3 regions of the Pseudoalteromonas sp. P1-7a genome follow, and region 2 is predicted to be linked to each of the others. Evidence: predicted binding sites of a transcription regulator. Region 2 holds the regulator's gene; each other region holds the start of a gene.
The links. The regulator sigma-54, encoded in region 2, starts transcription at its own class of promoters, with help from an activator protein. The targets are predictions, from matches to a motif close to GTTGGCACGNNNNTNGNNT.
Positions count from the first base shown of each region.

Region 1: AN389_RS10500 (flagellar basal body rod protein FlgF) is a predicted target of sigma-54. The motif match lies at 8,210-8,228, and genes of this name have one in related genera.
Region 3: AN389_RS16130 (BON domain-containing protein) is a predicted target of sigma-54. The motif match lies at 7,658-7,676, and genes of this name have one in related genera.

Region 1 covers NZ_LKDU01000014.1:10,836-21,239, reverse strand. Annotated here, with positions in the region: gene AN389_RS10535 (flagellin) at 1-103, opposite strand, end outside; gene flgL (flagellar hook-associated protein FlgL) at 379-1,647, opposite strand; gene flgK (flagellar hook-associated protein FlgK) at 1,650-3,656, opposite strand; gene flgJ (flagellar assembly peptidoglycan hydrolase FlgJ) at 3,658-4,674, opposite strand; gene AN389_RS10515 (flagellar basal body P-ring protein FlgI) at 4,810-5,904, opposite strand; gene flgH (flagellar basal body L-ring protein FlgH) at 5,916-6,599, opposite strand; gene flgG (flagellar basal-body rod protein FlgG) at 6,620-7,408, opposite strand; gene AN389_RS10500 (flagellar basal body rod protein FlgF) at 7,430-8,173, opposite strand; gene flgE (flagellar hook protein FlgE) at 8,350-9,720, opposite strand; gene AN389_RS10490 (flagellar hook assembly protein FlgD) at 9,779-10,404, opposite strand, start outside.
Region 2 covers NZ_LKDU01000005.1:80,720-91,123, forward strand. Annotated here, with positions in the region: gene AN389_RS05655 (phospholipid-binding protein MlaC) at 1-573, opposite strand, end outside; gene mlaD (outer membrane lipid asymmetry maintenance protein MlaD) at 579-1,127, opposite strand; gene mlaE (lipid asymmetry maintenance ABC transporter permease subunit MlaE) at 1,141-1,920, opposite strand; gene mlaF (phospholipid ABC transporter ATP-binding protein MlaF) at 1,920-2,723, opposite strand; gene AN389_RS05675 (calcium/sodium antiporter) at 2,978-3,946, shown strand; gene AN389_RS05680 (KpsF/GutQ family sugar-phosphate isomerase) at 3,949-4,920, shown strand; gene kdsC (3-deoxy-manno-octulosonate-8-phosphatase KdsC) at 4,921-5,472, shown strand; gene lptC (LPS export ABC transporter periplasmic protein LptC) at 5,469-6,023, shown strand; gene lptA (lipopolysaccharide transport periplasmic protein LptA) at 6,013-6,561, shown strand; gene lptB (LPS export ABC transporter ATP-binding protein) at 6,558-7,283, shown strand; gene AN389_RS05705 (RNA polymerase factor sigma-54) at 7,353-8,852, shown strand; gene hpf (ribosome hibernation promoting factor) at 8,880-9,167, shown strand; gene AN389_RS05715 (PTS sugar transporter subunit IIA) at 9,172-9,624, shown strand; gene rapZ (RNase adapter RapZ) at 9,644-10,404, shown strand, end outside.
Region 3 covers NZ_LKDU01000030.1:35,646-46,049, reverse strand. Annotated here, with positions in the region: gene recJ (single-stranded-DNA-specific exonuclease RecJ) at 1-261, opposite strand, end outside; gene dsbC (bifunctional protein-disulfide isomerase/oxidoreductase DsbC) at 338-1,066, opposite strand; gene xerD (site-specific tyrosine recombinase XerD) at 1,127-2,053, opposite strand; gene fldB (flavodoxin FldB) at 2,160-2,681, shown strand; gene AN389_RS16150 (DUF2147 domain-containing protein) at 2,723-3,169, opposite strand; gene AN389_RS16145 (alpha-amylase family protein) at 3,348-5,354, opposite strand; gene AN389_RS16140 (tRNA1(Val) (adenine(37)-N6)-methyltransferase) at 5,509-6,207, opposite strand; gene srmB (ATP-dependent RNA helicase SrmB) at 6,284-7,513, shown strand; gene AN389_RS16130 (BON domain-containing protein) at 7,737-8,057, shown strand; gene AN389_RS16125 (mechanosensitive ion channel family protein) at 8,684-9,640, opposite strand; gene yaaA (peroxide stress protein YaaA) at 9,763-10,404, opposite strand, start outside.

The DNA.
Region 1 (10,404 bases), on a different contig from region 2:
CTGATGATAAACGCTCCATTGAAGTTGCTAGGCCTTCGCCAGATTTTGTTAAGTTACGTTGTGCGTTTAGTGACGACACATTAGTATTTACTGTTAATGCCATTTGACCATCTCCTAGGTTTAAACAGAGTGTGGTTCAACACGTTTTAACAGGAACCACTATTCGATAATTTCTTATCATTAGAAAAGCATTTACTGTGCCAACTTTAAAAAACATTTAAGCGGTTGTTTTTAAGTGGCTTTTTTAAAAGTGTTGGAGAGCTAACCAAGCGTTAAATGTTTAGGTATTAAAGTGACAAATTATTGCCACGCTAATGAGGGAGGTTTTTGCCGCTTTATGCTAACTAAAGCGGCAAGGTATTTCTGCTTATAATTTATTTACAAGTAATCAAATAATGAAAGGTTAGTTAAACGGCCAAATGTGGCTTGCGAGGCTTGCAGTGCGGTTTCTTGTTTAGTGAGGTCACTAATAGCTTCTGCCATATCTACTTCTACTAGATCAGAAAGGTTGCTTTTGTTTTGAATATCTTGCGCAAGGTTTGAGTCGCTTACACTTTCAACCGCATTCATACGCCCGCCTAAGCTCGCTTGCGTATACACGACTTGCTCACTTGCATTTTGAAGCTGTACTACACCATCAGCTAGCACTTGCTGAAAATCATTGTTATCCAGTGTGCCATCATTAAGCCCTGTAATGAGTGATTGTAATGTATTAAGCACATTTTCTTTGTGCGGCTTTTCGAGGGTAAAATCAAGCTGGCCTGGTGCTTCGCCTTCAAATTCGATTTTCATTCCAGCAAAATCGATTGGCTCATCCGTTATCTCGCCAACTTGTGCAGGGCTTAGCGACACACCGTCACGCAATATTTCATAAGTATCGGGGTCATTAGCGGTAGCGCCTGGCGTTATTATAACATTATACGTGTTCGCTGTTGCCGCAGCGGTTGGGTCAGCATTGTAATTATCTTGATGGAAACGGTCGAACTCTGTTTGACCATCTACATAAACCGTGCCCGCTGTAATATTATTTGCAGGGGTAGTTACCGGGATAGCAGCTTGATTATCTGTAACATCTAACCTTGCATCGCTTTTTTCAAATGTATCAAAACCGTTATCGCTTGATTTAATACTCACCCCTTCAGCAATGGTTATAACATGCTGGCCTTGATCCCCATTATAAGTGTACTCACCTGTTGTAGAGTCAAACTGATAGGGTTGAGTGCTGTCTTGGTAGCCTGAAAATATAAACTTACCGTCTTCTGAGCGGGTATTCATCAAATTGACGAGTGTTTTTTGTATTTCACTCAGCTCAGCCGCGATTGACTCTAAATCATCTTGAGTATAAACACCATTACCTGCTTGAATCGCTAGCTCTTGCGCTTGTTGGATATTGGTATTTATACTTTGTAAAATGGTTTCTTCAGTCTCAAGTCGGCCAGTTAATTGGTCAATATTTTTAGTATATTGCTCATTTGTTTGTATTTTATTTGAATACAGCATTCCTTGCGAGATAGCGGCAGGTGCTTCTGAGGTAGTTAAGTATTTTTTACCTGTTGTTACTTGCTCTTGTGCATTAGCAACACTTTGTTGGTTATCGAGTATTTTATTAATGTTGTTTTGATACATTAAGTTATTTGATAAACGCATAATTACCTCGCCGCACTTAATAAGGTATCAAAAACTTCTTGGGCAGCAGCCAATACTTGAGCTGATGCCGAATATGATTGTTGAAAACGTAGTAAATTGGCAGCTTCTTCATCAAGGTTTACACCCGAGAGCGATTCATACCAGGCTTCAGATTGCTGGGCTAATGCATCAAATGCACTGGCACTGGTAATGGCTTGACCAGTGACTACGCCAATATCACTCACTAACCCCGAATAGGCTTGATTAAATGTGTCGTGATTATCAGCTGCTGCTGTTGTCACTACATTTTTACGCACTAATTCGCCATTTTGTAAATCAGCGAGCTTTAAACCATTGCGGTTATCATCAAAGCCGCCTTCGTTAAATTCAAGGGTGAAAGTGTCTCCAGTGGCTGGCGTGCCTTCAATGTCAAAGTCAAAGCCATAGTTGCTATAAGGTGCACCAGCCTGAGCCAGTATACCCTCTGCCGGTGGCGTTATAGTAAAGGTTGTGGTGCCATTTGCATCTGTAATTTGGTATTCATTTGCAGCGCCCGTTTTAACAAGAGTGATATCACCATTGGCTAAACTAGGGGCGGTGGTAAAGCCACCCGATGTAACGCTTGTTACTTCTCCAGCTGAAATAGTGGCAGTGCCTACATTATCTATACTGTTAGCTGTACGAATAGGCGATGCCAGAGCTAAGTCTTCACCGCGGCTTGTCGCAAGGGAAATACTGTTTGCCGCTTCAGAGTTAAGTTTAATTTGAAACTGATCACCGGTATTACCTGTACCTGCTACATTAATTTGTAAACCAAACGACTCCCCACTTGTAATGTCGTCTGAGTCGATGACACCAGATGGCGGTATCGTTGCTAAAGAAGCGCTGCCTATCGGCTCCCCTTTATTATCAACGGGCTGAATGCTCACTTCATTTGCATTAGCGGTATAAGTAACAATAAAGTCGCTGGCAGGCAGTTCACTGCCCTTACCGGCCTCAAGCGTGGCAGTTAAACTGGCACCGCCGGTATTATCTTGGTATGCATAAGCGCCCACGGTAGGTATAGTAAAAATATCACCGCCTAGCTCACCGTTAGCATCCATACCCAATTTATTTTGCTCGTTGAACGCATCTGCAATTGCCAATCCCATTTGGCCAATCTGGTTTTGTGCAGGCACAAGTATGTCGTCTCTAAAAGCCAGCAAGCCGCCAATTTTGCCTTTTAATTTGCTTGCATCTATTTCTAGCGGCACGGCTTTGCCGCCATTAACATCAAGCGTCAATTCTTTAAAATTAGGATCGGGGTCGCCCGACAAAGAAAACAAGTTAAATGTACCGTTTTCCATAACTAAAGACTCACCGCTGCCCATAAATACGAGTTTTTCGCCATTAGGGCCATCGAGTGTTTCTATATCTACGAGCTCTGATAATTCACGAATAGCTAAGTCGCGCTGGTTATAAATAGAACTCGCGTCTGATGCGTTATTAGTACCATTTACGACTGCAATTTCTTGGTTTAACGTATTTATATTTTGGATGAGTGAGTTGGCTTCTTCAGAAAAAATCTCAAGCTGCTCATTCACTATACCTTGTTGCTCAAGCACAATACCTGAGAGCCTGTCCATTTGATCAACTAAACTTTGCGCATCGGTCATTACGAGTGAACGAGCAACTGATGAAGACGGCTGATTTAGCGCCTCTTGCACGTTATTAAATAATGAATTTATGCCGGTTGATAAGTTGTTAGACTCTTCCGAAAAAATAGTATCAACACGGTTGGCTTCTGTTACGAATTGATCAAAAAACGATTTATTTGACGTATCGCGGTTTAACTGCGACTGGGCAAATTCGTTCAATAACCGATATGTTTCGCCGCGCCCTACTTGGTTATCTACCATAGTGGTAAATTCAGTGCGCTCACGTACGTAGCCTTCGGTATTTACATTGGTGATGTTTTTACTGGTCGTTTGCAACAGTTCAGAGCTTGAACGCACCCCTGAACTGGCAATATTTAATAAACTAAACGACATATTACTTCACTCCTTGGGTAAACGCGCTTGTTGCAATATTTTTAAGCTCACTACTATTTAGCACTTTTTTTATTTTGCTCGCGTAATTAGGGTCCGTTGCATAGCCTGCTTTTTGTAGCGAATCTAAAAATTCGTTTGGCTGTGCTGTTTTTTGTAATGCTTCTTCGTAACGTGGGTTTTGCGTTAAAAAATCGACAAAGTCGTTTACGCTTTCTTTTATAGAATCATAAGCTCTAAAACTTGCTTGCTTTTTAACAGGCGTGCCTTGCTCAAATTCAAGCGTTACTTTACTTGCTTTGTCGCCTTCCCAGCTTTTATCTGATTTAATATTAAACAGGTTATTTGAGCTATTACCGTCACTTTTATTAATAATATGCTTGCCCCAACCAGTCTCAAGGGCCGCCTGAGCGACCATCACTGCAGGGTTTAAACCTATTTTTTCGGCCGCTGTTTTGGCATGCTCCCACACTGCACTCACAAATTCTCCAGCATTATTAAATGTCGGTTGCTGTACAGGCTGTGTTGGGGTTTTAGTGTCTGTTGCTTCGCTGCTGAGGGCTAAGTCGTCTTTATTTACTTGCTCAACATTATTCAGTTCTTCGTGGGGTAGTTCAGAGCCTGCGCGTTTATCACTGATAAAGTCGTTGGTTGTTCTTAACACTGAGCCAGGCATAAAGTTTTCAGCCTCTGGAGAGAGCTGCTGCACAATTAAATCAGCCAAGCCTAAAGACCCATTTGATGAAAGCTCAGAAGAGAGCTGCTGATCGTGCATTTCTTCAAAAAACTTTACGCCGCTAGAGTTAAACGGGCTGTCTTCATCTTCAAATGCTTCGTTAGCTTTACGCATGCCTTTTAGAAGCATCTGCGTAAAAATAGCTTCAAATTGTGCCGCTGCTTTTTTTAGCGCCGCTTTAGAGGCATCAGTAGATGCATCACCGCTGTTTAAAGCGTCTTGACGTAAAGTATTAAGATTACTTAAATCAAAAAAGTTTTGCTTATCGAGGTGATTTGTTTCCATCAGCTTTTTGACACAAAAATGAATAATGCTTTAAGAAATGCAAAAATTGAGCCAAAGAAAGGTAAACAGTAAAAAGCTTAAGTACCTTTTGAGTACTTAAGCTTTATTTGGAAGGGTAAACATTCTAAAAAATAATTAAATAACAACAAGCTGTCCGTTAATTGCACCCGCTTCTTTAAGCGCTTCTAAAATAGCCATTAGGTCTCCAGGTGCTGCGCCTACTTCATTTATAGCACGCACTAAGTCATCTAAGCTAACGCCGGGGTTAAAAACAAACGCACGAGAATCATCTTGATTAACGTCAATAATACTTTGCTGTGTAACAACGGTTTCGCCTTCTGCTAAAGGATTAGGCTGCGTTACATTTTGCTGTTCAGCAATTGTGACTGTTAGACCGCCATGGGTTATTGCCGCAGGCTGTAGCTTCACATTTTTGCCAATGACAATCGTTCCCGTACGTGAATTAACAATAATTTTGGCTGAAGTGTCAGCAGGCTTAAACTCTAGGTTTTCAAGCGTTGATAAATAAGACACTCGTTGCGATGCATCACGTGGCGCAATAACGCGTACTGAGGCAGCGTCAATAGCTTGTGCACTATTAGGGCCTACCAAATTGTTAATTGTTGCTTCTAAACGTTTTGCCGTTGTAAAGTCAGGGCGGTTTAAGTTAAAAGTAATGTAGTCGCCTTGCATAAAAGGACTTTTAACTTCGCGCTCAACAGTAGCTCCGTTTGGTACGCGGCCGACGGTTGGGGTATTAATAACCACTTTACTGCCATCAAGCCCTTGTGCACCTAAACCCCCTACTATTAAGCTGCCTTGTGCTATGGCGTATACGTTACCATCAACCCCTTTCAAGAAAGTTTGTAGTAATGTGCCGCCACGTAAACTCCCTGCACTGCCAATAGAAGAAACCGTAATATCAATTGTTTGCCCTGGCTTTCTGAACGGCGGCAGCTCAGCATGAACTGCCACTGCAGCTACATTTTTAATTTTAGGGCTTTGCGTTGAAGGTAAGGTAATTCCAAAACTGTTTAGCATGCCCCTAAAACTTTGTTGCGTGTAAGAGTTTTGCTCCCCTGTGCCAGGTAGCCCCACCACTAAACCATAGCCAACCAATTGGTTGGCACGGACCCCTTCAACCATAGAAACATCTTTTATTCGTTCCGCGCTGGCAGAAAATTGCCAGCCTAGCAGTATGATCAAAATAAACGCTTTAATGTTTTTCATACTACTATCCTTTAAAATGGAAATAACGAGCTACTGAAGAAACGTGTTAACCACCCTGGGCTTTGCGCCTCTTGTGTTTGCCCTTTACCTGAATACTGGATGCGGGCATTCGCAATTCTATTCGACTCAACCGTGTTATCGGCACTTACATCTTGCGGGCGAACTAGCCCTTCGAGCCTAATAAACTCTTCGCCAGTGTTAAGTGTTAGCCATTTTTCACCACGGATAACTAAGTTACCATTGGGTAAAACACGCATAACATTTACAGAAATATCACCCACTAAACTGTTTGACTGATTTGATTTAGAGTCACCGGTAAATGATGAATCACTACCAATACCAAACTGAATACTGTCGCCACCTATATTTACAGGTAAGCCACCTAATCCAATAATGGGGTCCAAACTGGCGTCGGTTTCTTTGTCAGTTTCAGTTTTTGCGGCTTTTGTAGCTTGTGTTGACTCTTCAAGCTTAACGGTAATTATATCGCCTGTTCTAAGCGCTTTTTTATCTGAATACAGGTCATTAAATGTGTTGGTATTAAATAGCGAACCTGTTGCAACAACAGGCTCTGCTACAGGCTCTGGGTACATGGGTGCGTAGTATGGGTCGTCTTGAACCACTTCACTATTTTGCGTAGAAACACAGCCACTTAAAAATAAGGTGCCTGCGGCAAATAAAATAACTTTACGCATAACTATCCCCTTGTGCACGATTATAACTGTTGATTGATGTAGCTCATCATTTCGTCAACGGCTGAGATTACTTTTGAATTCATTTCGTAAACACGTTGTGTTTCGATAAGGTTTACCAGTTCTTCTGTTACATTAACGTTTGATGTTTCAAGCGAGCCCTGAATAATAGTACCCAACCCTTCTACGCCTGGATTACCTTGCACAGGCGCACCACTAACAGCCGTTTCGGTGTAAAGGTTTTGACCAATTGGCTCAAGACCAGATGGATTAATAAAGTCGCTAATTGTTAGCTGACCAATCACCACATTATCGGCTTGCCCTGCAACACGTACAGATACTTCACCATCTTGAGAAACCGTAATTGATTGCGCATCATCCGGTACGTTCATTTCGGGCTGAACAACAAAGCCAGCGCCTGAAGTAACAATGCGGCCGTCTTCATCGGTAGTAAATTGTCCATTACGCGAATAGGCAATATTGCCATCAGGTTGCAACACTTCAAAAAAGCCTTCGCCTGAGATCATCCAATCAAGTGAATTTTCAGTGGTGAGCATATTGCCCTGCGTAAACTCTTTTTGGTTAGCAACCACTTTTGCACCGGCACCAAGCATTAGGCCAGATGGTAACTCAGTATCTTGTGATGATCGCCCGCCAGGTTGGTTGATGTTTTGATACAGTAAATCTTCAAAAATAGCGCGGCTCTTTTTGTAACCTACGGTACTGGCATTCGCCAAATTATTTGAAATAACTGAAATATCAGTTTGTTGAGCGTCTAGCCCTGTTTTACTTATCCACAATGCAGGATTCATAAGTATGCCCTCATTTTAAAGTTAAACTATGCGCATCAACTGTTCTTGACGTTCGTCAATCTCTTCAGCTGTTTTCATTAGTTTTACTTGTAACTCAAATTGACGTTGGTGGTTGATCATATCGACCATTTCGTGAACTGGATTAACGTTAGACATTTCCAGTGCACCACTTAATACTTTTACATTTTCAGAGGTATCAACGGTTTGCCCAGGTACTGGTCTAAATAAACCATCGTTACCTTTTTCAAGCTGCCTGCTGTTTCCTTCAACAACACGTAGCGTGTCTACTTCTTCTAAAAAATTGGCTGGTGCGCCTTGCGGGCGAACCTGAATGGCGCCATCTGCACTAAAGCTTATTTTTTCAATAGGGACAGGTAGAATTACGGGGCCACCTTCGCCAATAACTTGACGACCATGGCTCGTTACTAACATGCCTTGTGCAGTAATGTTCAGCGTACCAACTTTAGTGTAGGCTTCATTCCCTGACTCATCTTGAACAGCGAGCCAGGCGTTATCGCTCATGGCAATGTCTAAATCTCGCCCTGTTTCTATTATGCCGCCAGAGGTCATGTTAGAACCAGGTCGCTCTTGCATAGAAAACACTCGGGTCGGCAAGCCCTCGCCAAATGCTTGCATAGAACGCGCTTGCGCGAAGTCAGCTTTAAAACCTGTGGTATTTGCGTTTGCCAAATTATTGGCTTTAAGTGCAAGCCCCTGTAGGCTTTGCTTAGCGCCAGAGGCCGCAATGTAGACCATTTTGTCCATAACATCGACTCACATAAAAAATCTCTGAGTTGATAAATGCAAAATAGGTGCCAGATTAAATTTGACGCAATATAAGGAAGGTATTGAACGGTTCAGCTAGGCTATTTTTGTGGTATTAGGTATAAAAAAGGCTGCAAAAATGCAGCCTTAAAATCTTAACCAAAAATAGTGTTAACTTATCGAATCTGCAAAATACTTTGCTGAATTGTTGAGTTAACTTCAAGCGCTCGAGAGTTTGCTTGGTAGTTACGTTGAGCGGTAATCAAATCAACTAATTCGTTTGTTAAGTTGGTATTTGATTGCTCAAGTGCAGATGAATTAATACTACCAAAAGTACCCGAACCTGCTTCACCGGCTACCGGCTCGCCAGAGTCAATACTTTGCTTCCAGCTGGTATCGCCTACTTGCGATAAACCTTGTGAGTTTGGAAAGCGTACCATAGCCACTTGCCCTAAGTAGGTTGAATCACCATTACTGTACGAGGCCACAATTTTGCCGTCTGTGCCAATATCAATACCCGCTAAACGACCGACTGTAGAGCCATCTTGGTCAAGGGCTTTTACTTCAAAACCACTTGAGTACTGAGTGGGAATACGTCCTGCTGTGTTATTTTCATCGCGCCAATTTAACTCAATACCCGTGCTTGGAAATGTCGCGCCGTTATCAAGCATTGACGATAAACCAGTGCCTGCACCTGCCGGCAAATTAATTTCGTCAAATGTTGTGGCGTTAGTATTTGCTATACCGTTGGTTGTCGCAGGTAAACCACTAGAGTCGAAGCCAAGTGTAGCAATCGGTGTATAAGGTGTAGTAGTTTGCTCTGCACCTGATGTACCATCTACAACTTTCCCATCTAAGGTTGCGTATACCTCCCAGCTGTTATCAGTACCACCCGAGGCGGCATCCTCTTCTTTTACAAAAAAGTATTGCAGAATATGTGGTTCACCTAATGAGTCATAAACTGTTGTAGACGTTGACGAGTTATACGTACCATTTGATGTAGGGTCAAAAGCAAGGCCTGTAGCATCTGCTGTTGCATCTAAATTAAATGACAAAAATACGTTTTCTGTAGCGCGAGGCGAACCAGATGAATCAGGAATTTGAATTGGGTTAGTTGTACTTAGACTTACCGATGTGGTGTCCCCACTTGATGCATCAACCGGAAAAGCTTGTAAATAATTACCTTTGGCGTCAACCATAAAATTGTCTTGATTAAGCTTAAATGCACCTGCACGAGTATAGGTTAAATCTTGCGATGAAATATCATCGGTCATTGCAAAGTAACCTTCGCCGGTAATCGCTAAGTCTAACGAGTTGTTAGTAAATTGCAGTGAGCCTTGATGAAATTGCTGTGCAACCATGGTAGTTTGCACACCATCACCATTTTTGGTTTTACCTGCGCTAAACACAGATGCAGCATATACATCAGCAAATTCAGCCCGCGATTCTTTAAAACCAGTGGTATTTACGTTAGCAATATTATTTGCTGTTACGTCTAAGTCTTTTTGAGCGGCAGCTAGGCCTGTAAGTGCGATATTAAAGCTCATAATTCACCTCTAACTTTTAATCTAATAGCCTGCTAGCAGGCGAAATACTTTTAAATGGTTATGCGATCTCTGCGACATCTGTCAACCTAACCGCACCCTCTTTGGTGTTAATAATAATGCCACTAGAGCCGTTGATATTAACGCTTTCAATGTTTTTGAATGTGGCTACCGGTAAGCTTGAAAACTCGCCGTTGGTACTGCCCTCTGCAGTAATCGTGTATTCGCCCTCTGGTAGGCGTTCGCCAGATTCGTTATTCCCATCCCAACTAAAGCGCACAGCACCCGCTGCTTGCGAACCCATATCGATAGTTCTAACCAGTTGCCCAGAGGCATCTGTGACTTTAATTTTTAAATTATCAACGGCTTCTTCAGCAACTGCCGATCCTTTTGCCTCGCCGCTTTCGCCAAGTTCAAGCGTATTAGATTCTAAAAGCGCTTGTTTACCAACCAGGGTTGATGCTTGTAAAGCAGAGTTTGAAGTCATTGAAGAGGCAAGCGACTCAAAATTTGTGTTTAAATCTGTGATACCTTGCGCCATGGTAAAATTAGTCATTTGCGCAATCATCTGATCGTTATCAGCCGGATTACTCGGATCCTGATACGATAGCTGCTGAGTTAGCAACGAGAAAAAATCTTCCTGTGTTAACGCATCGCTCTCTTCAGTGGAAGTCGCTACTTGAGTCT
Region 2 (10,404 bases):
ACTTTGTTTTGCATCAAGTAAGCTAATTCCTTCTGCAATCATATCGTATGCACGCCACTCGCCACTGCGATCTTCACGCACTTTAAAATCAATTTTTATGTCAGGTTTACCATCTTCAATGATTTTAGTTTTTACTACAACCACATCTTTTCCTTTAAATGGTTGTGCTGCACCAAACTCAACATGTTGGTCTGTATATTGAGTAAATACCCCAGCGTAAGTTGCGACTAAATAACTTCTAAACGCACCAATAAATTCTTGGATGTCTTTTATCGCTTTGGCTTTTTGCGCTTCATCTTTAATCGCACGTACTTTAGACACTTCACTACCTAATACGCGTAATGCTGCATATTTGTAGTCTATGTAAGGCATTAACTCTTCTTCTACAATAACACGAAGGTGTTCTTTATCTTTAACGATAAGCGGTTGATCTTTTTTAATCCGCTCAAAAGTATGCTCTGATACTTGGCGTACCATTTTATTAGGATCTGTCAATTTTACTTCGGCTGCGCTAACACTTTGCACAGCAAGGGTTGCACCAAGTGCAATAACGGCTAAAAACTGTTTCAACATAATAATTACTCACTACCTTGGTTGAATAAAAACTGCCCAATTAACTCTTCTAAAACAAGTGCAGACTTCGTATCTGTGATTGAATCACCATCACCTAGCGCTTTGCTTTCTACGCCAAATAACTCGTCGATTGCTTGATCTTGCGCGTTTTCGGTCACTGTTTCACCTAAACAGCGTTGTTCTGCTGCGTTAGGAGAAATAACAGGGTGAATACCTAAGTACTGCTCCCCTAAAATTCCCGATGTTAAAATTGAGATTGAGCTCGTGTCTGAAAAACGACATAAATACTGTGCATCAATAGTCATATTGACCACAGGCAAAAACTCCTGCGGATGGACATAAATAGATTCAACACGCCCAATTACTACGCCGCCTACTTTTACCGGCGCGCGTGCTTTAAGTGAGCCAATATTTTCAAACTTTGCATTTAGCGTGTAGGTTTCGCCCGACCCGCTAATACCCGAATTAGCCACTTTAAGTGCTAACATTGCAAACGCTAAAATGCCTAATGCGACAAAAAAGCCAACTAAAATCTCTAATTTCCGTGAATTCATTATCTATACCCTATTAGCTGGTAAACATTACCGCTGTCAAAATAAAGTCAAACCCTAATACTGCCAGTGATGAGTGAACAACTGTTTCTGTTGTTGCTTTACTGATCCCTTCTGAGGTTGGAATACAATCGTAGCCCTTATAAAGCGCAATCCAGGTCACTACCATGGCAAATACAAAACTTTTGATCATGCCGTTTAATACATCTTCTTGAAACGATACTTGCGATTGCATTATCGACCAAAAGCTGCCGGTATCTACGCCTAACCAATCAACCCCAACTAAATGAGCACCGATAATGGCAACCGCAGAAAAAATAAGTGCAAGCAATGGCATACTAATAAAACCAGCCCAAAAACGCGGAGCAATAATGCGCTTAAGAGGGTCAATGGCCATCATTTCTAGTGAAGAGAGTTGTTCGGTGGCTTTCATTAAACCAATTTCTGCGGTTAGTGCACTGCCGGCGCGCCCCGCAAATAATAGCGCGGTTACCACAGGACCTAATTCACGTAACAAACTAAGCGCAACTAATGGGCCTAAGCTGTCTTCGGCACCATAGCCTACTAGTACGGTATACCCTTGCAGCGCAAGCACCATACCAATAAACAAACCCGACACCATAATAATTAATAATGATTGCGAACCAACCATATAAAGTTGTCGTACTAACAGCGGTGTGCCTTTTTTAAAGTTAGGTATATTCCACAGTGCATTAAAAAGCATGGTGGCAGAGCGCCCTAATGCTGCAAAACGCCCTAGCGTTTTATGACCTAACTTTTGAAATAAATCCAACATTAAGTGTTTTCTCCTAACAGCTCATCAGCATACGTTTGTGCTGGGTAATGAAATGGCACAGGCCCATCCGATAACCCTTTTAAAAACTGCTGTACTAATGGAGATTCATGGTTTCTCATTTCATCCGGTGTCCCTGCCCCTATTACGCCTTGGTCGGCAATAATAATAACGTGATCGGCAATACTCATTACCTCCGTCACATCGTGGGTTACAATAAGGGATGATAAACCTAGCACTTCATTTAATGACTTAATAAGCTTTACCAATACGCCCATAGATATTGGGTCTTGGCCGGCAAAAGGCTCATCATACATAATGAGCTCTGGGTCCAGCGCAATAGCACGTGCAAGTGCTGCTCGTCTGGCCATACCACCAGAAAGCTCAGAAGGCATTAAGTCTTTAGCGCCGCGTAAACCCACTGCTTGCAGTTTCATTAATACGACTAGTTTTATTAACGCTTCACTTAACTTGGTATGCTCTCGCAGAGGAAATGCAATGTTGTCAAATACCGACATATCAGTAAATAACGCACCGCTTTGAAACAGCATGCTCATTTTGGTTCGTGCCGCATATAACTCTTTGCGCGACATTTTAGGAATACTGCCACCTTCGAATAAAATATCGCCGGCGTCAGGCTTAAGCTGCCCACCAATTAAGCGTAGCATTGTGGTTTTGCCAATTCCGCTTGGCCCCATAATCGCTGTTATCTTACCTTTAGGAACACTAAAACTCATATTTTTATATATGGTTCTATCGCCTCGCGAAAAGCTAACATCCTTGACTTCTACTATTGATTGCGACAAGTCGCTCTCCGTAACAATGTTCACTCGTGCTCCTATTTTAAGGGTTTTTTAACCAAGATGGAAAAAACAATTCGTAAGATTTTGTAATACGCCTACAAAAAGCGCTGTAAGGCTGAAGTAAATTGCCTTAACCTTTGCTTAAGCGCATAAAATTCGCACACTGCTATAGTAGACCCCACTCTTTTGCTTATACTTTCATGTTGGCTTTTGTTACTATTCGCGCCATCTGTATTTTGAACATCTGGCTTAACATAATGGTTACCTCGTTTGTTATTTTAATTCTTGGTTTTACTGCACTTGTATGGAGCGCCGACCGATTTGTATACGGTGCGGCTGCGCTTGCTAAAAACTTTGGAGTGCCCACTTTAATAGTTGGCTTAACGGTTGTTGCTATGGGTTCTTCGGCCCCTGAAATGATGGTGTCTGCATCGGCTGCTCTGGCCAATAAAACCGACACAGCGGTAGGTAACGCGGTGGGCTCAAATATAACAAATATATTACTTGTGTTAGGGATAACTGCACTGCTGCGCCCGCTGAGTGTTTCCTCAAGTACGTTAAAACGCGAAATGCCGCTCGTAATGTTGGCATCATTGGCTACGTGGTATGTGTTTTCAGATAACTACTTTTCACTCACCGAAGGTATCGCCTTATTAGTCGCTTTTATTGTGTTTATTGGTGGTTTAATTATTGTATCCCTACGAGCTAAAAACCAAGATGATCCATTTGTTTCAGAAGCATGCGATGAAGTCCCTAATGATGTTCCCACTAAAAAAGCAATATTTTGGCTTATTGTCGGTATGGTTTTATTGCCTGTAAGCTCCCATTTTTTAGTTGGTTCAGCTGTCGATATAGCAAAATACTTTGGTTTAAGCGATTTAGTTATTGGTTTAACTATTATTGCCATTGGCACAAGCTTGCCTGAACTTGCGGCTTCTGTTGCAGGCGTTCTTAAAAACGAAGACGATTTAGCGCTAGGTAATATTGTTGGCTCAAATATATTTAATATTCTAGCGGTATTGCCGCTTGCAGGTATTATTAACCCATCAGTGGTCGACCCATCACTTGCAAACCGCGACATACTTATTATGTTGGGTGCAACGCTTGCGCTTATTATTATGTCATTGAACTTTAGAGGTTCTCAGCGTATCAATAGAGTAGAAGGTGGTCTATTACTCATCGCATTTTTGGCGTACCAAGGTTATATTTTTAGTCAAGTAGGGTAACAATGGCACAACTAAACTTTATAGAGCAAGGTTTACGCGTATTAAACATAGAACGCCAAGCGCTTGCGGATATTAAACAATACGTTGATGAAAACTTTAATAATGCGTGTCAGGCCATGTTTGATTGCCAAGGCCGCATTATTGTTATTGGTATGGGTAAATCAGGCCATATTGGTAATAAAATTGCTGCTACCCTTGCCAGTACAGGCAGCCCTGCTTTTTTTGTTCACCCAGGCGAAGCAAGTCATGGTGATTTAGGCATGATAACCAAAAATGATGTGGTTATGCTTATATCAAACTCGGGCGAAACCAGTGAAGTACTAAATATTATTCCGGTGCTAAAACGCCTCGGTGCAAAAATAATATCGATGACGGGCAACCCGCTTTCTACTATGGCAACACTTGCCGATGTGCACGTATGCATAAAGGTAGAACAAGAAGCATGTTTGTTAGGTTTAGCGCCAACAGCAAGCACCACAGCCACTTTAGCAATGGGTGATGCAATGGCGGTTGCGCTTTTAGAAGCACGCGGTTTTACCGCCGATGACTTTGCACTCTCTCACCCTGGCGGCAGCTTAGGTAAGCGATTGTTGCTCACTTTAAAAGATGTAATGCACAGCGGCACAAACACCCCTATTATAGGTGTAACGCAAACAATTAAAGACGCGTTAATAGAAATGTCTGCCAAAGGGCTAGGCATGACTGCTATTGTAGATAACAATCAACAGCTTGCTGGCCTTTTTACCGACGGCGACTTACGTCGTATTTTAGAGCAAAAAGTTGATATACATAACACCGCTATTAACCAAGTTATGACTAAGTCATGCACCACCGCCACGGCCGATATGCTTGCAGCAGAAGCACTAAATATAATGGAAAATAAGCGGATTAATGGTTTAATCATAGTTAATGAGCAAAACCAGCCTGTGGGCGCCTTAAATATGCAAGACCTCTTAAAAGCAGGAGTATTATAAATGCAATTTGAAGATCTCTATCAACCGCTAAGCGATGATGCCAGAGCACGCGCCAAAAAAGTAAAACTACTCATATGCGATATTGATGGTGTATTTTCTGATGGCCGAATTTACCTCGGTAACCAAGGCGAAGAGTTAAAAGCATTTAATACAAAAGATGGTTTTGGCATTAAGGCACTGATCAATAGCGGTTTTGAAGTTGCGGTTATTACGGGGCGTCATTCAAAAATAGTGCAAGCTCGCATGAGCAGCTTAACCGTACAGCATATTTATCAAGGCCAAGAAGACAAACTTATTGCTTATCAAGAACTCAAAAACACTTTAAAGTTAACTGATGAACAAATAGCCTATATTGGCGATGATGGACCTGACATGCCCGTCATGGAGCGCGTTGGTTTTGCCGTCGCAGTAAACGATGCGCACCCGCTAATTAAACGCTTATCGCATTACACTACACAAATGCCTGGTGGCTTTGGTGCAGTGAGAGAGCTCACAGATTTACTCATGCTCGAAAACGGTATAGCACTTACTACACAAGGTACCAGTTCATGAATGCAGCACGCGTTATACTCAGTGTGTTATTCATCGGCTGTATGGTTTGGCTTTGGTACCCTTATTTTACGCAAAGCAATGTAGCACCAGAGCAAGAACCAGAAGTCATTGCAAAGCCTGATTACACCGCTATAGAGCTTAAGCAAACAACCTATGACGAGCAAGGTAAAATAAGCCATAAAGTTACCGCGGCTAAAATGGAGCTGTACCAACAACTTGGTTTTACATTTTTTGAAAAGCCTATTTTTACTTTATATAACGAAACACAAACATGGCGAATAAACGCTGACGAAGCAACGCTTTACGAAGATAAACAACTTATTTTAGAAGGCAACGTGGTTGCCAAAAATTTAGTTGATAACGCCATGATAGATAACATCAATGCCGACAACATCGAAGTCGACATTAAAGCGCTAACAATGCGCTCTGAGCAGCCAGTGGTTGTCACTGGGCCAAATTTAAAGATTGTCGGTAAAGGCCTTGAAGCCGATTTAAAAACCGAAGTAATAAAACTAATTAACCATACGCGAACAATATATTATGACCAATAAACTCACTAAAATACTTATTATCCCATCGCTGATGCTGGCATTTAGCGCTTCTGCTGCTGAGCCTGCTGCTCAACCGCCAGCAAACCAAATTTCTATTAGTGCAGACCGTCAAGAAGGTCAACTTAAAGAAAACGTAGGTATTTTTGAAAAAAACGTCGAAATTGTGCATGGGAACCGCAAAATTACAGCCGACCGACTCGAAGTACATAAACGTGAAGACCTAGGGGATAACAAACAACTGCTTATTGCCACTGGCAGCCCTGCCTACTTCGAAGAAAAACAAGACGATGGTACCGTAATGAGTGCCAGTGCAAACGAAGTACGTTACGACGTAGCAAAGCGCTTTTTAACACTTGTTGGGGATGCCGAAGTCGCGCAAGCCGGTCAAAAAATTAATGCTAAAAGTATTACCTACGATATGCAGCAGCAGCTTATTAGCGCAGAAAAAGACGAAAACTCAACGGATCGTGTCCACACAATTTTAGTGCCTGTTGAAGCAAATATTAAAGAAAAAACAGGTAACGAAGGTCAACCATGAGCACCTTAAAAGCAGAACTATTAGCAAAAAGCTATAAAGGCCGCCAAGTTGTAAAAAATGTAGGCCTTGAGGTAGAAGCCGGCAGCATAGTGGGCTTATTAGGCCCTAATGGCGCAGGTAAAACCACCACCTTTTACATGATTGTAGGGTTAGTACCTAGCGACAAAGGTAAAATATCTATTGATGATAACGACATCACGTTATTACCTATGCACAGTCGTGCTCGCTTAGGCATTGGCTATTTGCCGCAAGAGTCATCTATATTTAGAAAGCTAACAGTTTATCAAAATTTAATGGCTATTTTAGAAACGCGCAAAGAGCTAAATAAAGCCGCGCGAGAAGAAACGCTTAACAACTTACTTGATGAATTTAGCATTCAACATATACGTGATAGCCAAGGTATGGCGCTTTCTGGTGGTGAACGCCGCCGTGTAGAGATAGCCAGAGCACTCGCAGCGAACCCTAAATTTATTTTGTTGGATGAGCCTTTTGCTGGTGTTGATCCGATTTCAGTGTTAGATATAAAGAAAATAATAGAACATCTTAAAAATCGTGGCATTGGCGTATTAATTACCGATCACAATGTAAGAGAAACCCTTGATGTTTGTGAAAAAGCCTACATTGTTTCTCATGGGGAGCTAATTGCATCTGGCACCCCAGAACACGTATTAAATGACAAAACTGTACGCGATGTTTATTTAGGCGAGCAATTTAGGCTGTAACATTTAAGCCACACCTACAAGCATCTGCTAATATTAATTATAACAACATAAAAGGATTGTTAGAGATACATGAGGCAATCATTACAGCTGCGCATGGGCCAGCAACTTACAATGACTCCACAATTGCAACAAGCGATTCGCTTGCTGCAGCTCAGTACATTGGATCTCCAGCAAGAAATACAAGAAGCACTGGATAGCAACCCGCTATTAGAAGTAGAAGAGCAAGATTACACGGAAGAGTCGGCTGGAAAAAATGAACAAAAAGCAGATACGGATGATGTAACCGTAAGCGCATCGGCTGATGATACAACCAGTGAATACGAGCAAGACAGTGGTGAAGCTTTAAATAAAGACACCGTTAGCGATGATATGGCGATGGATGTAACTTGGGATGAGTACATGAGTGCAGCCCCTGCGGCATCTTCAGGCCCAATGCCAGAAGATGAGTCTATTTATCAGGGCGCCTCTACTGAAACGCTACATGAGTACTTAATGTGGCAACTTCAGCTTACTCCTTTTAGCCCCACTGATGAAGCTATTGCTATAGCCATTGTAGAAGCTGTAGATGACTCGGGTATTTTAACGCTAAGTTGTGAAGAAATTTTAGAAAGCTTTAACCAAGAAAACGATGACGACGTTGAGGTTGAACTGGATGAAATAGAAGCCGTTTTAAAACGTATTCAATTATTCGACCCTGTAGGTATAGCCGCGCGAAGCTTACAGGAGTGCTTGTGTATTCAGCTTAATCAGTTTGATAAAGACACCCCTTTTATAGAACAAACTAAAATGATCTTAACCGATCACATTGATCTATTAGCGGCACGCGACTATCGTACATTAATGAAAAAGACTAAGCTTAAAGAAGACGAGCTTAAAGAGGTCATGACTCTTATACATACCCTCAACCCAAAACCTGCAGATACAATAGTAAGGGAAGAGTCTGAGTATGTCATACCGGATGTATCAGTTAAAAAAATTAAGGGCCGTTGGGTGGTAGAGCTAAACCCAGATAGCATGCCAAAAATACGCGTAAATAGTCAGTATGCGGCCATGTCACGTACCGTAAAATCTAGTGGAGATAGCCAGTTTATTCGCTCTCATCTGCAAGAAGCTAAATGGTTTATAAAAAGTCTTGAAAGCAGAAACGACACGCTGCTAAAAGTAACAAACTGTATTGTAAAACAGCAACAAGCGTTTTTTGAACATGGCCCCGAAGCCATGAAACCAATGGTTTTAAACGATGTTGCTGAAATGGTAGAAATGCACGAATCAACAATTTCGCGTGTTACTACGCAAAAATATATGCATACGCCACGTGGTATTTTTGAGCTTAAATATTTTTTCTCAAGCCACGTAAGCACTGAAAACGGCGGCGAATGTTCGTCAACCGCAATACGTGCCTTAATTAAAAAGCTAATTGCCGCGGAAAACTCAGCCAAACCATTGAGTGATAGTAAAATTGCGGATATATTGGCAGAGCAAGGAATTAAAGTAGCTAGACGCACAATAGCAAAATACCGTGAATCGCTAGCTATTCCACCGTCAAATCAGAGAAAGAGTTTGATATAAGACGTAAAAAACAAAGAGGAAATGCTTATGCAACTAAACCTAACTGGTCGTCACGTAGAAGTAACTGATTCACTTAGAGACTATGTAAATAATAAATTTGCAAAGCTAGAAAGGCACTCAGATCATATTAGCAATGTGCATGTCATTCTCGATGTAGAAAAACTCAACCAAAAAGCAGAAGCGACTATTCATGTAAGCGGCGCAGATTTATTTGCCTCAACAGAGCACCAAGATATGTATGCTGCTATAGACTCGTTGATTGACAAGCTCGATCGTCAAGTCATAAAACATAAAGAGAAGCTTGCTAGACACTAATATTATGAAATTAAGTACATTAGTATGCCAGGACTGCAGCAAAGCTGCGGTCCTTTTTAGTAGTAAAAAAAGAATTTTAGAATTTATCAGTGAGCTGGCTCATGAAAAGCTCCCTTACTTACCGCAACAGGATATTCTTAATGCGCTAGCTAGCAGAGAAAAACTAGGTAGTACGGGTATTGGCCGCGGTATCGCAATTCCGCATGGCAGAATGGGTGGCGTAGAAGAACCGCTTGCGTTAGTACTCGTTAGTGACAAGCCTGTAAACTTTGATGCTATTGATAACTGTCCTGTTGATATTTTTGTTGCACTCATCGTACCAGATGGCGATAACCAGCAGCACCTAAAGACTCTAGCAACCATAGCTGATAAACTGAGCAATAAAGAATTTTGCAAACAGCTGCGAAACGCTAAAACCGATGCAGAACTGTATCAAGTAATTGTTGATCAATCGTAGTAAATACTAAGGGCTATAAATGGAGTTAATAATCATAAGCGGCCGTTCCGGTTCAGGTAAATCGGTTGCTTTACGTGTGGTTGAAGATTTAGGCTATTATTGCGTAGATAATATCCCGGTCAACCTGCTGCCCTCTTTAGTACGTAGTGTTTCAGATAACTATGACAAAATAGCTGTTAGTATCGATGTTCGTAATATCCCCAAAGAACAAGACGAGTTTAACGATATTCTCGAGTACCTACCTGACTTTGCTAAACCCACTCTGTTTTATTTAGACAGTGATGATCAAACACTCATAAAACGTTTTTCAGAAACACGCAGATTACACCCTTTATCCATCGATTCATTGCCGCTCGACTTAGCAATAAAAAAAGAAAAAGAGCTGCTTGATGTACTTGTAACCCGCGCAGACTTTATGCTTGATACGACTGATTTAAGTGTTCACCAATTGGCTGAGTCAATTCGCGAAAAAATACTCGGAAAAAAAGATAAACAACTAATTGTAACGTTTGAATCGTTTGGTTTTAAACACGGCATACCTAAAGAAGCTGATTATGTATTTGATGCTCGCTTTTTGCCAAATCCGCATTGGGAGCCTGAACTTAAACCGCTTACAGGTCTTGATCAACCTGTAAAAGACTTTTTGGCAAACCACAGCATAGTGCAAAAATTTACTTGGCAAATTCAAACATTTGTACAAACTTGGTTACCACACTTAGAGCGCAATAACCGCAGCTACCTGACTATTGCAATAGGTTGTACGGGTGGACAACACCGCTC
Region 3 (10,404 bases), on a different contig from region 2:
GGCAGTACTGGTTGCGCCATCGGCATCAAAGTCGCCAACAATTAAAATGCGACTTTGCGCATTCAGCGCATCAATTAATAGCTCGGTGGCTTTGTCGATGTCTTTAAACAGTTTAAAGTCGATTAGCGTGGCTGCACTATTATTTAGCTCGTGTGCATTTTGCACGTTACGCGTGGCATAAATTTGTTTAATAACAGGGTGCAGATCGCTTGGCAGATAAGAATCGTCTACATTTTCGCGCGCAATGATCAGTTTTTTCATGCTGAGGTTTACTTATAAATTCAAAATAAAAACAAAAAAAGGCCATTACGGCCTTTTAATAAACGCAAGCGCCTTATTAAGACGCTTTGTTTGCCTCAAGCGCTGCGCTTAATGCGGCTGCTGGCTGATAGCCTGGGATCATTGTACCATCTTCTAAAATAATGGCTGGCGTACCGCTAATACCAAAGCTTTGGCCTAGCTGGTAATGCTCAGCTACTGGTGCGCTACAACCGGCAACAACTGTTGTGTCTTCGCCCGATTTAGCTTCTGTTAGGGCTTCTTGTTGGTCGCGTGCACACCATACATTCATTAAATCGGCGTAACCCGAACCTTGCAGCCCTCCACGCGGAAACGCTAAATAACGAACAGTAATGCCTGCATCAAGCAAGTCGTCTAGTTCGCGATGTAATTTACGGCAATAGCCACAGCTAATATCTGTAAATACAGTAATTTGGTGTTTTTCGTTTGGCGCTTTATAAACAATCATTGAGTCTTCATATTCTTTAATGCCTTCAACACGTACACCATTTAGCGCTTGCTCGGTTAAGTTGCTACGGTTGTTTAGATCAATCAATGTGCCTTGCATTAAGAACTGGCCATCTGGGCTGGCGTAAAGTACACCTTTATTTGTAATAAGCTCTTTTAAACCAGCAACAGGGCTTGGATTTATTTGCTTAACGGTTACACCTAACGTGGCAAATTTAGTAACTATAGGATCATTAGCATCTGGCGTTGTGGCTTCGCCATTTGCAAATGCACTCATACTTGTGCACAACATTGCACTTGCTAACATTAATTTTTTCATAATTTTCTCTATCTAATAATACATACTAAATTGACCGCTAAGCTGATAATAAATTTCATATTAAGCGCGCGGATGATGCTCTGAGTGTACCGATTTTAATCGCTCATTGGCAACATGGGTATAAATTTGTGTGGTTGACAAATCACTGTGCCCTAACATCATCTGCACTACTCTTAAGTCGGCACCATGATTAAGTAAATGTGTTGCAAAGGCATGACGCAATGTATGCGGCGATAAATCTGACTCAATAGACGCCAAAATAGCATAGTGTTTAATACGATGCCAAAAGGTTTGTCGGGTCATACCTACACCGCGTTTTGACGGAAACACAAAATCGGTGGCATGTTTTATCATTTGCGCACGCCCCCTTTTTAAAAACTGCTCAAGCCAGTACATCGCCTCTTCACCTAAAGGTACTAAGCGCTCTTTGTTGCCTTTACCTTTTACAAACACAACCGACTGGCGCAAGTTAATTTGCTCCATACGCAGCCCTACAAGTTCGGTTACACGTAAGCCTGTTGCATAAAGTAACTCTAGCATGGCTTTATCGCGCAGCCCCATGGGCTCTTCAATATTTGGCGCACTTAATAATGCCTCTACTTCGGCTTCTGAGAGCGTTTTAGGTAACGATTGACCCGCTTTTGGTTGCGCAATGTTTTCAAGCGGTGAGCTTGTGATACGTTTTTCACGTACAAAATACTGATAAAACCGCTTTAACGCACTTATGCTGCGAGCCGTGCTACGTGGTTTTAACCCTAAATCTACGCGATACGCTAGATAGCTTTCTATATCTAAGCTGGTTACCGTCATTAAGCTTTCGCCTTTTAAAAACTGACAAAACTTATCTAGGTCACTGCGATACGCGCTAAGGGTGTTTTCGCTTACACCTTGCTCTAAGTACAAGCTATCTAAAAAGGTTTCTAAAAAGTCGCTATTGCTTGTTAGCTCAGTATTTGGTTCAGGTAAATCGTCAGGTAGCGTTGTCACGTTGTGATCTCATGTTGGTAATACCCACGGTAGAAGGTATCAATTAAAAATACCTTACGGTAAACTGCGCCCTATCATAACAGGCAATTACACAGTGATAAATACGATGCAGATTGGTTTATTTTTTGGCTCTACTACATGCTACACAGAGATGGCAGCAGAAAAAATTCGCGACCTTATTGGCGCCGATGTAGTGACCTTACACAATATTAAAGACGAACCACTAAAAAATGCAGAGCAGTACGACTTTATCATCTTTGGTATTTCAACATGGGATTTTGGAGAAATACAAGAAGACTGGGAGTCTAAGTGGGACGACATTAAAGATGTAAACCTAAATGGTAAAACCATTGCTTTATTTGGCATGGGCGACCAACAAGGTTACGGACAATGGTTTCAAGACGCCCTTGGTATGCTTCACGACGAAATAAATACCCAGTCGTTTACGCAACTTGGTTTTTGGCCAAACGATGAAAACTACGAGTTTGAAGCGTCAAAAGCACTTACCCCCGATGGCAAACACTTTGTTGGCCTAGCGCTAGATGAAGACAGCCAATACGAGCTAAGCGATGAGCGCATAGCCACTTGGGTTGAACAAATAATGACAGAGTATAGCGAAACGCTATAACAGGATTAAAAGCGCTGCGTTTGCGGCGCTTTTTAAAAAGCTTACTCTACGCGTTGCCAATATTGGTTACGGTAAAAAAAGCCAATATAGCCACGCACTTCTAACGTCTTACCGTCGTTTTGCGGCGTTAGTTGCACGGTATAAGTTTTACCATTTGTAGGGTCAAGTATTTCACCATCGCCCCACACGCCACCATCTTCTGGCTTTACATCAGTAATAATGGTCATCCCTAAAATAGGTTGATTTTTTAATGCCCCATCACACTCTTTACAAATACCGTCTTGTTTAGCTGGGTCTAAAATAGTCTCAACTTTACCACTGAGCACCTTATCATTTTGAGTAATGCGTACATACGATTTAGCCTCGTTGGTGTCTTCATCTATGGTTTTCCAAAGCCCAACAGGAGTCATGTTTGCAAGCGCACCTTGGCTTATAAATAAAGCCGCAGCGAGTGTTGTTAGTAACGGTAATTTGTTTAACTTTTTCATTGTGTTGCCTAAATTAAAAATGGCGAATAAAACGATAATACCAGCTGATTTATAAACGCACTATTAAATTAAACTGCTATTTAGGTACATATAAAAGTAAAAAACCAAGTGCGCGTTAACCCACTTGGTTTTTAAATTGGCTGATAGTTTTTTAATGTACGCGTTTTAAAGTACGTATTTAAAAGTCACGTACCTCTACACTTGAGCTGTTAAATTCAAACATATTAATTTTGCCACACTGTGCCATATGGTTAGTACTTGTATAGGGGGTATTTGCTTGGCTTATATCGCCCTCCCACTCTTGGCCATTTTTTATAAATGCTTTTAATTCAAACCATCCGCTCACAGCTTTACTGCAATCCATATCAACATCAAGCATCCAATAGTGTTCGCCCCATATATTAAGGGGTGTAACACCAAAGCCATCTACTGTTACCGATTTGTGGGCGCCATATTCACTTGGCCAAACATTTGTAGTCCAATCCATGGCAGTACCTTGCGCTTCTCTGCTTTGGCCTTGTTCAATTCCATACCAATCTAGGTAGTTATCGTTTGCTTTCCAAGGTGTTGTGGTGTTGTTTTTTAGATTGTTATGGCGAATTGGCATAGCACATTCAACATTTGTTGTTTGGCAGTTTCTAGCAAGGTTTGTATTTGCATAGTTGTGGTCTATACCACCGCGTACAAACATGTCTTGTCCGCTTTGTGTTTGAGCATTAATAAAAACAACGGTTCTTTGCCAGTCGCTATTATTAGGTGCTGTCCCTTGGGTTAACTTAGCATTTTTATGAATTGCTATTGCATCCCATGGCGCTACATTTAAATTTATGGTGCCGTTGCTATTAACTGTTATTACTTCACCGCTACAGCTAGTAGCATTACCCAAAAGCTCGCCTTTTAACACATTGCAGTACTGTCCAGGCGCCATACCTGTTTGAATTGTTGCATTAAGCGTTGAGTCTTCTTTATTAATTGCCATATGACCAGAGCTACCACGTCCAAATGCAATCTGGTTATGGGTGTTATCCCACCAATTTGTTACTACCCAGTTGTCGGCTGTGTTATTTCTAAAATCGACACCACCAGCAATATAAGACCAACGATGCTCACACTTCCAGTTACTTGCAAAACATTCTAAATTACCATTATTGTGCACCGGTACACTTGGCCCACCCGCATCTGTATCGCCGTGAAAATCATAACTCGACATTACTTTTGGATACCCATACGGATACGCCAACATAAATACGTTAGCTAGGTCGTATAAACGGCCATCTTCAAAGGTAATTACATTACCCGCACCACCATGGCCGCGCTGATTGTCGTGGTTATCTACAAATACCACAGCTGATGAACTTGGCATAAAGCCCCAGCCTTCACCAAAATTACTTAACCATGCAAGCGAGCCATTTCTAAAGGTATTACCAAGCTGCGTACTGTATTTAAACTCGGTAACTAGTCCTGTACTTAAATACTCTGAGGCAGCAACCGCTTCAGTACCTTGATCTATCACCTCATGAAACACCACAGGCGAGCCATTTATTTTTGCCATTAAACTTTGAATATCACTTGCAGCAACATGCTTAGCAGCATCAAACCTAAAACCTTTAACACCCATAGCTTGAAGGTCATTAATATATGCCGCTAATGTATTTTGCACATAATTTGAAGAAGTGTTTAAATCAGCCAGCCCTACTAGCTCACAATTTTGCACGCGATAACGGTTATTACCGTAATCTTCTGGGTTAATAGAGCAACTTTCGTGAAAATCTTGTGGGCTATAAATAGGGTATTGTTTATTACCAAAAGTGTTACCAGCAGTGCCCGTACCACTGCCGGCTGCCATATGGTTTATTAATGTATCAACATATATATCGACGCCTGCGGCGTTACAGCGATTAACCATATCTATAAATTGCGAACGGTTACCGCCTCGGCTTTGTAGTTGGTAGCTCACCGGTTGATAGCGAGTCCACCATTGGCTACCTGTAATATGCTCGTTAGGCGGAGACACCTGTACAGCAGCGTACCCTTTTGGTCCTAAAAACTGCTCACATTCTTGGGCTACATCTTGCCAATTCCATTCAAATAAATGCACAAATGTTGTAGGCGCAGCCGATACTAAACTTGGTAAGGTTAAACCTAAACTAAAACCTGCAGTGGTGATCATTTTATTCAGTTTCATAGTGTGTGTTTCCAGTGTTGGGCGAGTTAAACAACATACTCGACGTTATTTACAAGTGGTTAACACTAGTTTGAGAGTTGCTCAAATAAAAACTGAATACGTATGCATAATGGGTAAACTATCCTTTATTACTAGATAATTACCTGCCTTAAAATTACATCTTCAAGTAAAACGCTTTACATAACGCAATATAATCATCGCTGTAGCAATTGTTTTCATTTTTTATGCATAGGGAAGTAGGCTCAGGCGAAGTATTTATTAAGCTAAAGCGCATTAAGCTGCGGCTAAATGCTTTACCTGGTGTGGTTTTTACTTGGCAATGCGCGTTTAAATAAAGCCCGCTTTGTTTTGCTAATTCAATAAATAGGCTCGCTTCTGTGGTGGGTAAAATTACGTTAAAGCACGAATGCTTATGACTTAAACGCATATAGGCATTTATTAGCTCGTCAAAACTTAAACCATCGGTATGGCGTGCGGTGTTACGGGCATCGCTTAGCCCTTTTAAGCTGTGGTTAAAATAAGGGGGGTTAGAAATCACCACATCAAATGGCGCCGCTTGTTTAAACGCTTGTATAGTGGTGTGCTTTACTGTGATATTGGGCCACGGGCTAGAGGCTATATTTTGTTGTGCCTGATTGTAAGCCGCTTCATCAACTTCAACTGCGGTTATGCTAAGTGCCGGTTGGCGCTGTTTACACATAAGCGCCAGCAGACCGGTGCCTGTGCCTATATCGAGTAATGTGTTGGCCCCTTTTAAATACGCCCATGCACCAAGTAAAATGCCATCGGTTGAGACCTTCATGGCGCACTTATCGTGCTCAACCTTAAATTGTTTAAACGTAAACCCTGACATTTTTTCACCTTTTCATTCACCAACTGGCGTATAGCGCGTATAATTGCAAGTAATTGTCCCTTATTTTAGACACTCTATGCAATTTTCTGAATTTGATCTTGATACTAAACTCCTCAACGCCATTGATAAAATGGGCTACGAGACACCAACCAGCATTCAACAACAAGCTATACCTGAAGCGCTGCAAGGTCGCGATATTTTAGCATCAGCACCTACTGGCACAGGTAAAACGGCGGCATTTTTAATTCCGGCTATTCAATACTTAATGGATTTTCCACGTCGCGACCCAGGTTTTGCACGTGTGTTAATAATGACCCCAACCCGTGAACTGGCTTATCAAATTCATGAGCAATGTGAACTGCTTGCTAAAGGCACTCACCTTAAAATTGGTGTAGTAACAGGCGGTATAAACTACGGTACCCACAAAGAAATTTTTGAAAACAATAACGATATTTTAATCGCCACACCTGGGCGTTTAATGGAATACCTTGAAACCGAAAATTTCCATGCCGAAAACGTAGAAATGCTTATTCTTGATGAAGCCGACCGCATGTTAGATATGGGCTTTAGAAAAGAAATGCTACGCATATGTGACGAAGCTAAAAATCGTCGTCAGTGCTTTTTATTCTCTGCGACTTTAGAAGGCGATAGCGTTGAGTTATTTGCAGAGCGTATTTTAAACGACCCAGCTTTACTTGAAGCCGAATCGTCGCGTAAAGAAAAAGCAAAAATTCATCAATGGGTGCACCTTGCTGATGACTACCACCACAAGCTTGAGCTGTTGGTTAATACCCTAAACGGCCCAGATGTAAGTAAAGCCATTGTGTTTGTAAAAACCCGTGAGCGCCTAGAAACCCTAATTGGTGAGCTAACTAACAATGGCGTAAAAGCCGCGTGGCTGCGTGGCGAAATGCCGCAAGATAAGCGCATGAAAGCGATGGAAAATTTCCACAGTGGCAAAACGCGCATATTAATAGCCACCGATGTCGCGGCCCGCGGTATTGATGTTTCTGATATTAGCCACGTCATTAACTTTGACATGCCACGCACGGCCGATGTTTATGTACATCGTATTGGCCGTACTGGCCGTGCTGGTAAAAAAGGGATTGCTATCTCATTAGTTGAAGCACACGACGTTGGTATTTTATACAAGGTTGAACGCTACACTGAGCAAAAGCTTAAGCGTCGTATAATTAAAGGGCTTGAGCCACAGCATAAAGAAGCTAAGCCACCCGCTAAAAAGCGTAAAGACCCTGTTAAAATGAAGGCCAAGAAAAAAGCCAAAGCTAAAAACAAAAAGAAATAACCCCCTAAATAAGCCGGCCATTGCCGGCTTATTTGTACCCGTTACAAATGTAACCCAAGCATGTAACTCATTCCCATTAAAATGTAATTATTGCCCACCTGAATTCTTTATTAATAAAATACCCTTATATTTCAAAGCATTAAAATTGGCATCGAAATTGTAACTGAGATAGTAACTCAGCTAAGAACAGCTGCACAATTAACCGTAATGTAAGGATAAAGTTATGAACCGCTTTAAGTTAACTATCGCTTTAGTATCATTTTGTTGTTTATTTTTATTAGCTTGCGCTACAAAAGTAAGTGCAGCAACTAACTTAGCCGTAGTAAGCAGTGTGGCTACTCAACCTAACTTACAACAAACAATCACCAACACGTTACGCACTAACCCAAATTTAGCATTAAACGATATTCGCGTGCAGGTTGAAGACGGTGAAGTAGATTTATACGGTGAAGCGCAAACAGGTTTTCAGCGTGCACTTGCACAAAAGTTTTTAGAAAACATGGATGGCGTTAAAATTATCCGTAATAAAATTAGTGTTATTTAAAATACCTTCTTCCTAACTTATTCCTCAGCGCTGCTTGTTACTCCAACACAAGCGGCGCTTTTTATGGCCTACATAATCTCAACGGCGGCAAACCTATTCATAAACCAGTTTAAATAGCTTAGTAAATGCCTTTTAGCTTACTCCCTTCACACAAAAAACACACAGTGCCCTACTCATATAAACGTTCTTTAAGAAGCGACAAACTCTGTAGAGCTTTAACCAACGTCAGTAGTAATTTAATTAATCTATTTTAATATAGGGTAACCTCGCTGATGCAGTTGTTATAGTTGCAGCGGTTTTAACGCAGCTAGCACATGTGTGAGCTCTTAAATTAGTTAAGCATTATTATGGGCTGGTACTATTGCAGGCTGGAAATATTAACAGCGTAGATGGTTAGCTTTACTTAGCTTAAACTAGCAACAATGTGAAAGCGCTAGAGCCTGAAAGACTCTATCGGGTAAAAAAGTGTGCATATACCCGCGGGGTATTTAAGGGAGTAGCAAAACTTAAAGTATTTTTGCTTACCAATTCCTTTTTAATACAAAAAGCGCGCTTTTACTTTGTAAAAACGCGCTGATAGTCGGTAACTATTTCCCAATGCTTTTGCGTTGTGAGTTTTAAATTATTTACTCACCTTGGCTTGCATCAGTATTATTATCACCCTTTTTATTTGCTGATTGCTGGCTTATTTTATCACTTATCATGGCATCGAGCTTTTCACCGCCTTTAATGCCAAAATCTAACGTACGTATTGGGAATGGAATACTAATATCAGCGTCATCAAGTGCTTGTTTAACGGCTACTACGCCCTTGTGGCGTACTGTCATAAAGTCTGGCTCACCTGGGTATTTAATCCAAAACCACACCAGTAAATTAATACTACTGTCGCCAAAACCTTCTGCGTATACAGCGGTTTCATCTTTACGTATTACAAAGTCAAATTCGTTAATTTTATCTACTATCACTTCTTTGGCTTTTTCTATGTCGTCGCCATATGAAATACCCACCGGTACCTCTATGCGTCTAACGCCTAACGTGGTGTAATTTTTTAGCACGTTTCTAAATAATACTTTGTTAGGTACCAGTATTAACTGCCCGTAAAAGCTCTCTATTAGCGTGTTACGCAGGTTTATAGAATGCACTGAACCAAATACGTCGTCGGTTTCAATTACATCACCCGCTTTAAATGGTTTGCGTATTCCCATAGCAATACCGGCAATTAGGTTTTCGGTCATGTCTTGAAATGCGAAACCTATGGCTAAACCCACAATACCTGCACCCGCTAGTAACGATGTTACAGTGCCTTTTAGCCCCATAAAATCAAGTGCTATAAATAAACCTACGCATAACACAATCACTTTAAAAATAGAGGCCATTAAATCAGCTATTTGCTTAGAGTCGAGTGAGCGCCTTAATAGGTTTTTCATTAGCTGGCCGGCAAAGCGCGCTATTATTGAAAACAAAATAGCGATTACAACAGCTACAATAAAGTTTGGGATATGGCTAATTACAACATCAAACCAACCGCCAAGTTTTTCTTCTATAAGCTTTTCGGCTTCGCCAACTGAGGGAATACTGATCATATTTTTACACCTATCTGTTTTTTATTTCATTAATAGTAGGTGAAGTTAGCAAGTTTAGCGCCAGCATAAAAAAAGCCATGCATTGCATGGCTTTTTAACTCATTGTTTGCTGGGTATAAACGCTAGTTTTGCTCGTCGCGCATAAATACAGGCTCAAGATCTTTAGTGGTTGCTTCAGGGCTAAAGTAATAACCCGCCACACTAAACTCTTTTAATTGGCTCAACTGCGTTACTTGGTTTTCTATGATGTAACGGGCCATCATGCCGCGTGCTTTTTTAGCGTAAAAGCTAATTACTTTATATTGACCATTTTTGCAGTCTTTAAAATGCGGCGTAATTATTTGCGCATTAAGCGCTTTTTTATCTACCGCTTTAAAGTACTCATTTGAAGCAAGGTTAACGAGGTATTGTGCGTCTTGCGCTTTTAATTCCTCGTTTAATTTATTCGCAATAATGCTGCCCCAAAATTCATACAAATTTTTCCCGCGAGGGTTATCAAGCTTAGTGCCCATTTCTAGGCGGTAGGCTTGCATTAAATCAAGCGGCTTTAATAAGCCATATAAACCTGAAAGTATACGTAAGTGACTTTGCGCATAATCAAGGTTAGCTGCAGTGAGTGTTGCAGCATCTAAACCACCATACACATCGCCATTAAAGGCTAGTACCGCCTGTTTAGCATTGCTTTGCGTAAACGGTTGTGACCATTCGCTAAAGCGTGCAGCGTTAAGCCCTGCAAGCTTATCGCTAATTTTCATTAGGCTGCC